One region of the Exiguobacterium sp. SH0S1 genome, then DNA from elsewhere that is predicted to be linked to it. Evidence: predicted binding sites of a transcription regulator. Region 1 holds the regulator's gene; each other region holds the start of a gene.

Region 1 (4,188 bases):
GTTTGATTGGTTTCTATCTTAACATGTGACAAGAGTACTTCCTTGTTGCAGAAAAAGCGTTTACGACCAATATCACTTAGAACATGTGGTTTCAGTACGACATTTTGCGACCAAAAAGCACCGTTATGCCAACCGTGGTACTTGCCAACCGACAAGGAAAAACAGTCCGATCAACACGATGGCCAAGCCCCTTTTCAAGACACTTCCAGTTTAATGTACTCGCATAAAAAAACACCACGTCTCATGACGTAGTGTTCATTTCTCATTCATTTGCTTCATCAAATCCATCTGTTCTTTCACCATCGCCTCTTTCTCACGTCGGAGCACACCGCGGTACGTCACGCGCGAGATCGATAAGCTGATCTCATACAAGAAGAAGAGCGGCAGCGACACCATGAGGTGTGACGTCAAATCCGGCGGCGTGATGAATGCCGCGATGACGAACAAGGCGAAGTAAGCGTACTTCCGAATTTTTGAGAGGAAGTACGGCGTCACGACACCGATGCGCGTCAAGAACATCGTCACGACCGGCAACTGGAACAACAGTCCGAACGGGATCGTCAGTTGCAACAGGAACGTGAAATAGTTCGTCGCCCCGATAATCTGTGTCAGACCGAGGTCTTGCCCGAGGTCCGTCGAGATATCGAGGACGAGCGGGAACAACCAATAGTAGGCGAATGCGAGACCGATGAGGAACAAGATAAAGATGACCGGGATATAGGCGAGCGTCCATTTTCGTTCATTCGGATGCAGACCAGGTGCGACGAACGCCCACAGTTGATACAGTAGAAATGGACCCGATGCGACGAGCCCGATGACGAGCGCCAAGTTCAAGTAAATCATGAGCGGGTCCGCGACCCCAAAGGCGTTCAGCTCGAGCCCTCGTTCGACGAGGTCCGCCTGCAGATAGGCGAGCACGTATTTGACACTCGGCAAAGCGATCAGAAAGAAGGCAAAGACGACAAATGCCGACAGCATCAGTCGTCTCCGCAGCTCTGTCAAGTGATCGGACAGTGCCCGTTCTTGATCAGGTTGATGGCTCATGGCTTACTGCTCTTTCTTCTCAATTTCTTTCTTGTCGGTCTCATCGTGCTCTTTCATCATACCGTTCGTGGCATTTTTGAACTCACGGAGCGTCTGCCCCGCTGCCCGGCCGAACTCTGGCAATTTCTTCGGCCCGAAGAGGATGAGCGCGATGATGGCGATGACGAAAATACTGACGCCACCTGGGATACCGACGACGAGTGATGATTGTAGAAATTCCATTATTGATGGACCCCCTCAGCGGATGGATAGTGTTGCATAAAGTAAATGAGCGACTGGAGTTCGATCGACAAGTCGATATGATGGACGCGGACCGTGTCCGGTACAGTCAATCGCGCCGGCGTGAAGTTCAAGATCCCTCGAACGCCATAGCGGACCAAATCATCGGCGACCGGTTGCGCGTAGGCAGACGGGACCGTGAGGATGGCGACATCGATTTTGTTTTGCTTCATAATCTGTTCCATCTCATCGACGTGATGAATCGGGACACCTGACATCGTCGTGCCGACTTTTGTCTCGTCTGCGTCGAACCCGACGACGATATGTGTGTTATTGTTTTTAAGGAAGTTATAGTTGACGAACGCTGTCCCGAGATGACCGACCCCGACCAAGGCGACGTTCGTGATCTCGTCTTGATTCAGCGTCTTACGGAAAAATTCTAACAGATACTGTACGTTATAGCCATATCCCTTTTTACCGAGCGCACCGAAGTATGAGAAGTCACGGCGAATCGTTGCCGAATCGACCTTGACCGCCTCGCTCAGTTCAGCAGAAGAGACACGCTGTTTCCCTGACGAATGTAGGCTTTGGATAAACCGATAGTATAGTGGCAACCGTTTGGCTGTCGCTTGCGGAATCTTTGGTTCGTTTTGACTCAACGGAAAGAGCCTCCTTTTTACGACGCGTTTCAAACGAATCTGATTTCATACACCTTGATTGTAAACGAATTCACATAAGCACTCAATGAATATACCTGAAAAGGGGAAGAAATAAAGTATACTAAACAGAGAGAAAGGGGTTTTTTCACTTGATCCTACTGCAAGTCAACAACTTATCCAAATCGTTCGGCGTCGAGCCGATTTTAGAGAATGTCAAACTAGAAATCCAAGAAGGCGAACGCGTCGCCCTCGTCGGCCGCAACGGCGCCGGCAAGTCGACGCTGTTAAAAGTCATCGCCGGCGAGTACAACTATGACTCGGGCGACATCATGAAGCCAAAAGACGTGACGATCGGCTATCTCGCCCAAGACTCAGGATTAGAATCGAACGAGACGATGTGGAACGAGATGCTCACCGTCTTCACCGACTTGATCGAACAAGAGAAGACGCTCCGCCAGATGGAGCAAGACATGGGCTCGGAGCGGATCTTGAACGACCCGGCCGCCTACGAGCGTCTGCTTGCGGCGTATGACGAGGAGCAACACACGTTCAAAGACCGCGGCGGCTATCAGTATGAAGCGACAATCCGCTCGATCTTGCACGGGATGCGGTTTTACCCGGACGACTTCGAACGTCGGATCGATACGCTCTCAGGCGGACAGCGGACACGTCTTGCCTTAGCGAAGATGCTCCTGCAAAGCCCGGACCTGCTCATCTTGGATGAGCCGACGAACCATTTGGACATCGAGACGCTCAGCTGGCTCGAGAAATATTTGAGCGGCTATAAAGGTGCCGTCCTCATCGTCTCCCATGACCGTTACTTCCTCGACCGCGTCGTCTCGGTCGTCTACGAGCTGTCACGCAACCGCAGCCGCCGCTTCGTCGGGAACTATACGAAATTCCTCGAGCAGAAGGCCGCGCTTTACGAGCAAGAGAAGAAACAGTTCGAGTCGCAACAAGAAGAGATCGCCAAGATGCAAGACTTCATCCAACGGAACATCGCCCGGGCGACGACGACGAAACGCGCCCAAAGCGTCCGCAAGCGGCTCGAGAAGATCGACCGCATGGACGTGCCGGACGGTGACGAACGAAGCGCGGTGTTGTCGTTCTCGATCAAACGCCAAAGCGGGAACGATGTGTTGAGCGGCAGCGACCTCGCCATCGGCTACGAAAAACCGATCGCACAACACTTGCGTTTCCAACTGCAACGCGGCGAGTCGGTCGCCCTCGTCGGCCCGAACGGAGTCGGCAAATCGACGCTCCTCAAAGTGTTGACGAAACAACAACCACCGCTCACCGGTGACATCCGCTACGGTACCGGCGTCGAAATCGGCTACTACGACCAGGAACAACAGAACTTGTCGGACGCGAACCGCGTCATCGATGAGATTTGGAACGACTGGCCGCTCATGCGCGAGCAAGAAGTCCGCAGTCTGCTCGGCCAGTTCTTGTTCAGCGGGGACGACGTCATGAAACGCGTCCAAGAACTATCCGGCGGCGAACGGGCCCGGCTGACGCTCGCCAAGCTCAAGCTCGAGCAACCGAACTTGCTCGTCTTGGATGAGCCGACGAACCACTTGGACCTCGACTCGAAGATGATCCTCGAGAACGCGCTCGTCGACTATCCCGGGACGATCTTGTTCGTCTCCCACGACCGTTACTTCATCGACCGGCTCGCGACGCGTGTCTTAGAGATCACGCCGAACGGCATCGATGAGTACCTCGGCGACTACTCGTATTACGTCGAGAAGAAAGAAGAGCTCGAGGACCTTGCCCGGCTCGCCCGCGAGGAGACGAAACAAGTCGTCGTCAAGAAGCAGCGCGCCGACAAGGAACAGCAGCGCGAAGAACGCCGGTTGAAACAGCGGGTCGAAGAGATCGAGCTGACAATCGAGCGCCACGAAGCTCGGCTTGAAGAAATCGAGCAGCTGTTATGCGAACCGGACGTGTTCAACGACTTCGCCCGCGCCCAAGAGCTGTCGACCGAGTCCGACGCGACGAAAGAGTCGATCACGGAACTGTTCACAGAATGGGAGGAACTCCATTCATGATGCGTTCCCGTGCCATGCGGATCGATTGGATGCATGCGTTCCTGACCGGGTTCGTCTACATCGTGCCGAGTGGGACCGAGTATATCTCGGAACTCATCCGCGGCGAGGCGACGAACGTCCCGATCATTTTATTTTACTTCCTGCCGATTGTCGTCGGGTTTATCATCCAAACATGGTCCGGTATCATCATCAGCCTCTTCAGCGGCTTGCTTATG
Region 2 (4,188 bases), on a different contig from region 1:
GATGCATGAGATAGGCGGCCCAGAACGCGAGGACGAAGGCAAGCATCGTCGCGATAAACCCGACTTCGAAAGTAAGTTGCAGTGGGGACTGCGTCATTTAGAAAACCCCTTTGCTAAAAAAATCGCTTGAATATCGTCATCGAATAAACGCTCATATACGTCACGCACATATGGACCATGCGTCAAACGGACAGCCGGATAGGAGATGATGCCGGTCGCTTCAAGCGAGACGGCTTGAAGCGCTGCGACACCTTCTGTCAGCTCTGTTTTATACACGAATCCCCCATTCGCATCCCCTTGCTCGACGAGCGTAAGCACTTGTCTCACGTTTTGGGCAAAGATAATCCGAGATTTCACCTGTCCCCATACTTCCGCTTCATCCAACGCCGTTTTCGCATAACGGCCTGCCGGAACGTTCACCGGGTCTCCAATGACGATTCGGGCGCACAACTCCAATTCCTGCCACTCACTCGTGCAACTTTTTCCCTTTGGGGTCACAAACCACAACTCGTTTTTCAAGAACGCATCCCGGTCTAACACGGGCACCTGCAACTTGTCGACATCCTCCTCACTAGCGGCTAAAAAGATGTCAGCCGGAGACCCGTGATTGATTTGGGATCGTAAGGCGCCACTCCCGTTCGTGACGACGCGGATGTCGACGTCGCCGAGTTCGGCTTCAAGTTGTCGTTCCACATGCTCTAGGACTGGTCCTAAACTCGCCGCCGCTAAAATCGTCACGGTCTCGTCATGGGCGCCAGAAGGACTTGACCAGATTTGACTCAATAACAGGACGACCGCTACCCCGACGATGACTCCACTCACCCGCTTCATGATTGATCACTCCTTTGCTTCTCCTTTATCGTAGCGATTGACTCGCGTTCCTTCTGTATCAAATGTCACAAAAATACACCTCCACGTGATGGAGGTGTAAATTGTATCTGTCAGACAAGCGTACGTGCACGCGGGAACAAAACATTGTTCTCAAGGTGAATGTGTTCGAACGTATCTGATTCTAGTGCCTCTAGACGTTGGTAGACGAGTCGATACGTCCCACACGCACCTTCAGGCGGCGTATAGTCGTTCGTAATGTGACGAAGTTCTTTCAAAATGTCACCGGCCGCTGCATGTTCCGACTCGAGCGCTTCTAAAATGGTCATAATCTTACGTTCCGTCTCAGCCGTCGGTGCCGACTCATGTCGAAGCAACATCGGGAAGTCTTCCATCTCTTCTTTGACGATATGCTGTTCAAGCTCCACTTTCAATTGATTGAACAACTGATGGATGCGTCCAAGGTGTGGATGGTTTTGTCCATGCACGCGGAATACTTTCGTCACATATGGTGTGAGCTGTGGCAATTCATCCGTCAAAAATTGGTGATGCTTATAAATAATATGCTCAATCAATTCCGAAGACGAAGCTGCATCCCAATCGATGCTCGTTTCGTTCATCTCCTGTTTGCGTCGATAGAGCGCGTTGACTTCTTCTAAAATATCTTCCGTCGATCGTTTCGACTTGTCTGTCGCTTCAGCGAGCGGTCGATTGCCTCCGCAACAAAAATCGATTCGATTCCGTTTAAAAATGTCTGCTGCTTGCGGGCATTGCTTGACGATTTCAGATACGTGCGTGTCGCTCGTGAATGTTTGTGTCATCTGTCATAACCTCCATGTTCGTTTTGACATGTTCAGCGTAGCAAGCGTTCAACTTTAAAAATGTGAAATACGTCACATTTAAGCAACTAAAATCGCCTCGTTCCATATTTAGACACACAAAAAAAGCCCCTTTTTCAAGGGGCGTTCGTCAATGTGATGGCGTTTCAAACTGTTCCGCCTCGGTCGATCCAGCGAGCGCGGTCGTCGACGACTGTCCGCTCGAGATGACGAGTGAGACTTCATCGAAGTAGCCGGTGCCGACTTCACGCTGATGGCGCGTCGCCGTGTAGCCGTGTTGTTCGGCCGCAAATTCGGCTTGTTGTAACTCAGAATATGCTGCCATCCCACGATCTTTATAGCCGCGGGCGAGCTCGAACATGCCGAAGTTGAGCGAATGGAACCCGGCGAGTGTGACGAATTGGAACTTGTAGCCCATCGCCCCAATCTCTTGTTGGAACGTCGCGATCTCGTCGTCAGACAGCTTCTTCTTCCAGTTGAACGAAGGCGAACAGTTGTAGGCGAGCATTTTTCCAGGATACTTCGCATGGATTGCGTCCGCGAACTGGCGTGCTTCTTGCAAGTCCGGTTCCGATGTCTCGCACCAGACGAGATCGGCGTAAGGAGCATAGGCGAGACCGCGGGCGATCGCCTGCTCGATGCCGGCCTCGGTCCGGTAGAAGCCTTCCGGCGTCCGGTCGCCGACGATGAACGGATGGTCAATCGGGTCGATGTCACTTGTGATCAAGTTGGCCGCATGCGCGTCCGTCCGGGCGACGATAATCGTCGATACGCCCATGACGTCTGCTGCTAGGCGCGCCGCGATCAAGTTTTTCACAGCCGTTTGCGTCGGGAGCAATACTTTACCGCCGAGGTGACCACACTTTTTCTCCGAAGACAGCTGGTCTTCTAAGTGGACACCGGCCGCACCAGACTCGATCATCGCTTTCGTCAGCTCGAAGACGTTGAGCACACCGCCGAACCCAGCTTCCATATCGGCGACGATCGGCGCGAACCAGTGCGTATCCCCTTTCCCTTCCGCCGTTTGAATCTGATCGGCCCGTTGCAGCGCCTGATTGATTCGCTTGACGACGCTCGGTACCGAGTTGGCCGGGTACAGGCTTTGGTCCGGATACATATGCCCTGATAAGTTCGCATCAGCGGCGACTTGCCAGCCGCTTAAGTAGATGGCCTCAAGCCCCGCCTTCACTTGTTGGATCGCCTGATTTCCGGTGAGCGCCCCGAGCGCGTGGACGTAATCCCGTTTGTGGAGCAGGTCCCACAGACGTTCCGACCCTTTCGTCGCGAGCGTATGTTCGATCAAGACCGATCCACGAAGCTTCATGACGTCGTCGACTCCGTACGGACGCTCGACCCCGTCAAACCGTTCCGACTGAAAAACCTTCTCGAGTTGCATGCGTTGTTCATTCATTGTTATTCCTCCTGTATTATATTAGTTTTGTTTTAATTGAATTGTTATATAACAGATGTTGCAAACTTAATCCAAGTAGGCGCAGCATTCGAGTGCCGACTTGAACGTCGAATGTTCCATCCCACAACTGCGGCAGACGTTTTCCTCGTCCCGCTCTTCTGGTTTGCGGAATACGACGACTTCCTCGACCGGTTCTTTCATGATTTGGAGCGAACCGTCCGTCCGATCGAGCACGAGGCGCATCAAGTCGTTGCCATATACGAATGCGGTATTGGCGAGCGTCGCTGTCGACTCTCCAGAGACGATGCGGCGGACGACCCAACGTTCGATTAACTGTTCGCTTTCGATTTTTTTCGTTGTCATGATGATGCTCCTCCTTTTAAGTTCAATTCAAGTGTCGACTGTGTCAAAAACTGACGGCGGCGGCGATGCAAGATCGGTTCCGTGTACCCGCTTGGCGAATCCGTTCCTTGGAACACTAAGTCTTTTGCTGCTTGATACGCGATCGAGTCGGTCACGTCCGGCGTCATTGGCCGGTAGTTCGGGTCGGCCGCGTTCTGCTTGTCGACGACTTCAGCCATCCGGTACATCGTCGCTTCGACTTGCTCACTCGTACAGACACCGTGATAGAGCCAGTTGGCCACGTGTTGGCTCGAGATGCGGAGCGTCGCCCGGTCCTCCATCAACCCGATATGGTGGATGTCCGGCACTTTCGAGCAGCCGACACCTTGCTCGACCCAGCGGACGACATAACCGAGCAGCCCTTGCAGGTTGTTCTCGAGTTCCTCCCTCACTTCATCGTCTGTATAGACGCGTGTCGCGAGCGGAATCTCGAGCAGGCGTTTCCGTTCGCTGTCGATATCGAACGATCGTTGCACCAACTCCCGTTGGACACGGAACGCATCCACTTGATGGTAATGGAGCGCGTGGAGCGTCGCGGCCGTCGGCGACGGGACCCAGGCGGTCGTCGCGCCGGACTCAGCATGGGCGACTTTCTCCCGCATCATGTCGCGCATCTTATCAGGCATCGCCCACATCCCTTTGCCGATTTGGGCTTGTTGATAGAAGTCGGCCGCGAGTCCGGTCAAGACGTTCAAGCGTTCGTAGGCA
Region 3 (4,188 bases), on a different contig from region 1:
CTTCCCGGCCCCGCTCAAGCCGTCGATCGCGACGATGAACGGCCGGTCGTGGACACGGTTAGCGTATGCTTCACGAATCACTTCCTGTAACGTCTCCATACGTTCTCCCCCAAATCAAAAAAGTCAGCCCTAGAGGCTGACTTCAGTTTACCAGAGCACCCAACCTTTCGCTCCCGGAGGCGCGCTTTCAATCAAGTGCCAAATCGGAACCGTGTAGGCGAATGCGATCAAGACGAACGTGACCGTGATCCAGAGCTTCCAGTTCTCAAAGAACCGTGGCGTCTCCATTGCCGCCTCTTCCGTTTCCGCGAGTGGGAACTCTTCCTCACCTTTTGGTGCGAGGAATGACAGGTTGAACATCGAATAGACGAAGATGAGCACCGAGACGAGAAGGATCGTCCCGCCGATTGCCATCGCCATATGGTACGGGATCCATTCACGCGTCAACGCGTCTGAGAAATACGTCGCCGGACCGGTCCGACGCGGGTTACCTTGAAGGCCTGAGATGTGCATCGCATACGACATGATCGACATCCCGAACGCCCACGTCCCCGTCTGAATCAAACCGAGACGGTTCATTGATTTCGTGAGTGTACGTCCGCGTAGTACCGGTACGAGCCAATAGGCAGTTCCAAAGAACGTCAAGGCGACGGCCGTTCCGACCGTGATATGGAAGTGACCGGTGACCCAAAGCGTGTTGTGGACCATCGCGTTCAATTGGTGCGACGCGTTGATGATACCGCCGGCACCAGCCGGAATGAAGAACAACATCCCGACGAACGGGGCGAGGAAACGCACATCGCCGTACGGCATCTTTTTGACCCAACCGAACAGACCGCGTGCTCCGAGAGCGCGTCCCCGCAGCTCGAACGTCGCGAACAGCGAGAACGCCGTCATGAACGACGGAATGACGACGAGGAACGTCAAGATGACTTGGACGAACTTCCAAAACGGATCAATCCCCGGCTCTGTCAACTGGTGGTGGAAACCGACCGGGAACGAGAACAAGAGGAATAACAAGAACGCCATCCGCGCGAGCGCGTCCGAGAAGATCTTCCCACCGATGACTTTCGGCACGACCGTATACCAGACGATATAGGCCGGCATGAGCCAGAAGTAAACGAGCGGGTGACCGAAGTACCAGAACAACGTCCGGCTCAGTTCAATCCCGACCGTGTCTTTCCATCCGAGCGAGAGCGGGAGCAGTTGGAACAAAATCGTCCCGGCAACACCGAGTGTCGCGATGACCCAGAGCAACATCGTCATGATACTCATGTACGCTGGGAGTGGCGGATGGACGCCAGGGTGTTCCCGTTTATAGTCCGCATACATGCGGAACATCGCGAACGCCGAGAACCATGTACCGACGACGAAGAGAACGAGACCGACATAGAAGATCGGGTCGGCCATGAGCGGAGCGTAGAACGTGTAAAGTACAGTCGCTTTATTGGCGAGCACCATGATCGTCACGAGTACCGCCCCGGCGATGATCATCCAAAAACCGAGCCAAGCGACACGTGTCGGGAACGATTCAAACCGTCCGAACGACTTGGCGAGCAGCGCGTAAAGTAAGCCGATGATAAACATCGTCGTAAAGACGAGACCGAGCATGATACCGTGGGCCGTCAACAATTGATAGTAACCGAATACTTCCGGAATGATTCCTGTACGGATGAGCGTCTGCATGAGTCCCGCGATCGCTCCAATCAACACGGCGAGTACCGAGACGACAACGTGGGCATAGGCGAGGCGCGCTTCTTTCACACCGATGCTCGGCACCGGCACACCGCGCTCCATTTCCCACTGTTTCAGTTTTGAGGCTACGTCGTTCATTTAGTCCACCACCTTAATTTTTGTCGCCATCATGTGATGGCCCGTCCCGCAATATTCGTTACAGAGAATTAAAAATTCGCCTGTTTCTTCAAACGTATACGTGAGCGAGTTGATATGTCCCGGCACGACCATCATGTTGACCGGTGTCCCCGTCAACTGGAAACCGTGGACGACGTCCGGTGACGTGACGAGAAACGTCACTTTCGCACCTTTCGGGATTTCAACGTTACCCGGTGTGAACGTGAACGCCTGCGCGACCATGACGAGTTCATACTCGTTATCACCAATTTTATTAAGTCCAGGTTTATCGAACGGCGCCGTCTGATGCACTTTCGCCGGGTCGATCAAATCAGCGTCCGATGCGGGCTGGTTTCCGGCCGCAAACGCCGAAATGCCGAGCACTGTCAAAAATACGCCTAATAGAACGATGCCAAAGATCAACCAATATTTTTCAAGCTTATGAATATGCATGTTTGTTTTCTCCTTTTGACGTTATCGTGTAACAAATAAATAAAAGACCGACGACCACATGGCGATGATGACACCCGCGACGATCATGACCGATGTAAACGTGCCTTTCAGATTCGGTTCTTGTCCACCGTTCTTATCCACGTGAAGGACCCCTTTCGCTATAATTTCCTCTTTCATTGTATGAAATTCACCCCGACTTAATATGTGACTTTTATCACTTCAAAAGTGACAATCACATCAATTTTGCGTAGTTTCCACACATAAAATTCACAATTAGCCAAATCAAGACGACAAAAAAACCGCCTCTCTAAGAGACGGTTCCTCGTTATAATCGGCAAATCCCGGCCGGACAGCCTTCGCAATGGCACAGCTCTTTTAAGAAATCGATATCATGCAAGACGATCGAGTTTCCCGTCGTTGTCAGGACGCCTTCTTTTCGCCACTGGTTCATCATCCGGTTGACGGTCTCACGCGGTGCCCCGATCAGTTGACCGAGCTCCCCATCGGAAGGATGTCGTGAGATGACGACCGCGTCATCTTCCTCCACACCGTGCATGGCCGCCATCCGAAGCAACGTCGAAGCGAGCGCTCCCGGCTTTCCGTACAATAGCAAATCACGCAGTTTCATCTCTGAATGTTTACGCATCATCGACGTCCAGCGCAGCACGTCACCGGCAAATTTGGCGTCTTGCTGCATGATAGTCTCGATGTCTTTCTTTGAAATAACGCCAATGACACTTTCTTCCGTCGTCTCGATGCTGTAAGAACTCGGGAACGTGTCGACGATATCAAACTCACCAAAAAAATCGTCGGCGCCATATAAGAACATGACGATTGGATTCCCTTTTTTCGTGATCTTCGTGAATTTGACAGATCCGCTCTTCAAATAAAAGAATTTATCACACTTCTCACCTTCCCAACAGACGATGCTAGCCTTCGGGTAGTCTTGAGGTGTCATCATTTCGAGCAATAACTGTTTCGTCTCCGCTGAAAAGATAAAGCTGTTCGGTTCGGTCGTCCCACATTTCGTAGACATATTCGTCTGCTCCCTCCACAATTCATTCGTGCCTGGAATGTCTCGTACGTTTCATTTATGGCTTTATTATACAGTAGCGTGAGCACCCTGATCACAAAAGTATGTGACATTTCAAACAATCTTCTATTTTTCAATTCGTTCTCATAAAAAAAAGACTGTAGAAAGTCTACAGTCTCAGATCAGTCTCAGCGATAGACGAGACGGATCAGCTTCTCCGCACCTTTAAAGTTTGGATAACGAATCGGCACATCAAATTTTGTCGTGTTGCGTAATATTGATTTGGCATGGCTGAACGCCTCGAAGCTATAGCGTCCGTGATAAGCCCCCATCCCACTCTCCCCGACACCGCCAAATGGCAAGTTCGGGTTCGTCAAATGCATGAGGACATCGTTGACACAACCGCCGCCGAATGTCAGATGCTTGAGCACCGTCTGTTCGACAGCTTTCGTTTCCGTGAACAGATAGAGCGCGAGCGGATGCGGACGGTCGGACACAAACTCGATCGCCTCATCGAGTTGACGATACGTCAGCACCGGCAAAATCGGTCCGAAAATCTCGTCTTTCATGACAGCAGCCCCGTCATGAATATCCGTCATGACGGTCGGGGCGATTTTCAAACTTTCCCGCTCCGTCGCTCCCCCGAAGAAGACGTCCCCTTGACTCAAATAACCCGTCAACCGATCAAAATGAGACTCGCTGACGATCCGGGTGAACCGTTCTGTCCCGATTCCGTTCCCAAACATCAGGAACGCTTCCCGCTTAATCGCTTCAAGAAACGCATCACGTTTCGACTCGTGGACGAGCACGTAGTCCGGGGCGACACACGTCTGCCCGGCGTTCATCCATTT

Evidence for each region. The regulator Rex, encoded in region 1, represses fermentation and respiration genes when NADH is low (regulators of the CRP and FNR family bind a similar motif). The targets are predictions, from matches to a motif close to TTGTGAAATATTTCACAA.
Region 2: the regulator Rex is predicted to act here: its motif matches at 1,710-1,727, upstream of ric (iron-sulfur cluster repair di-iron protein).
Region 3: the regulator Rex is predicted to act here: its motif matches at 2,507-2,524, upstream of EVJ20_RS11050 (cytochrome c oxidase subunit 2A).

The regions. Positions count from the first base shown of each region.
Region 1 covers NZ_SJVC01000006.1:125,766-129,953, forward strand. The annotation lists gene tatC (twin-arginine translocase subunit TatC) at 256-1,044, opposite strand; gene EVJ20_RS13210 (twin-arginine translocase TatA/TatE family subunit) at 1,048-1,266, opposite strand; gene EVJ20_RS13215 (redox-sensing transcriptional repressor Rex) at 1,266-1,922, opposite strand; gene EVJ20_RS13220 (ABC-F family ATP-binding cassette domain-containing protein) at 2,072-3,973, shown strand; gene EVJ20_RS13225 (hypothetical protein) at 3,970-4,188, shown strand, end outside.
Region 2 covers NZ_SJVC01000003.1:158,047-162,234, reverse strand. The annotation lists gene modB (molybdate ABC transporter permease subunit) at 1-97, opposite strand, end outside; gene modA (molybdate ABC transporter substrate-binding protein) at 94-831, opposite strand; gene ric (iron-sulfur cluster repair di-iron protein) at 942-1,649, opposite strand; gene aceA (isocitrate lyase) at 1,798-3,078, opposite strand; gene EVJ20_RS09880 (hypothetical protein) at 3,145-3,441, opposite strand; gene EVJ20_RS09875 (malate synthase G) at 3,438-4,188, opposite strand, start outside.
Region 3 covers NZ_SJVC01000004.1:81,450-85,637, forward strand. The annotation lists gene EVJ20_RS11035 (kinase) at 1-99, opposite strand, end outside; gene EVJ20_RS11040 (b(o/a)3-type cytochrome-c oxidase subunit 1) at 148-1,833, opposite strand; gene EVJ20_RS11045 (cytochrome c oxidase subunit II) at 1,834-2,304, opposite strand; gene EVJ20_RS11050 (cytochrome c oxidase subunit 2A) at 2,326-2,445, opposite strand; gene EVJ20_RS11055 (Crp/Fnr family transcriptional regulator) at 2,630-3,340, opposite strand; gene EVJ20_RS11060 (aldehyde dehydrogenase) at 3,526-4,188, opposite strand, start outside.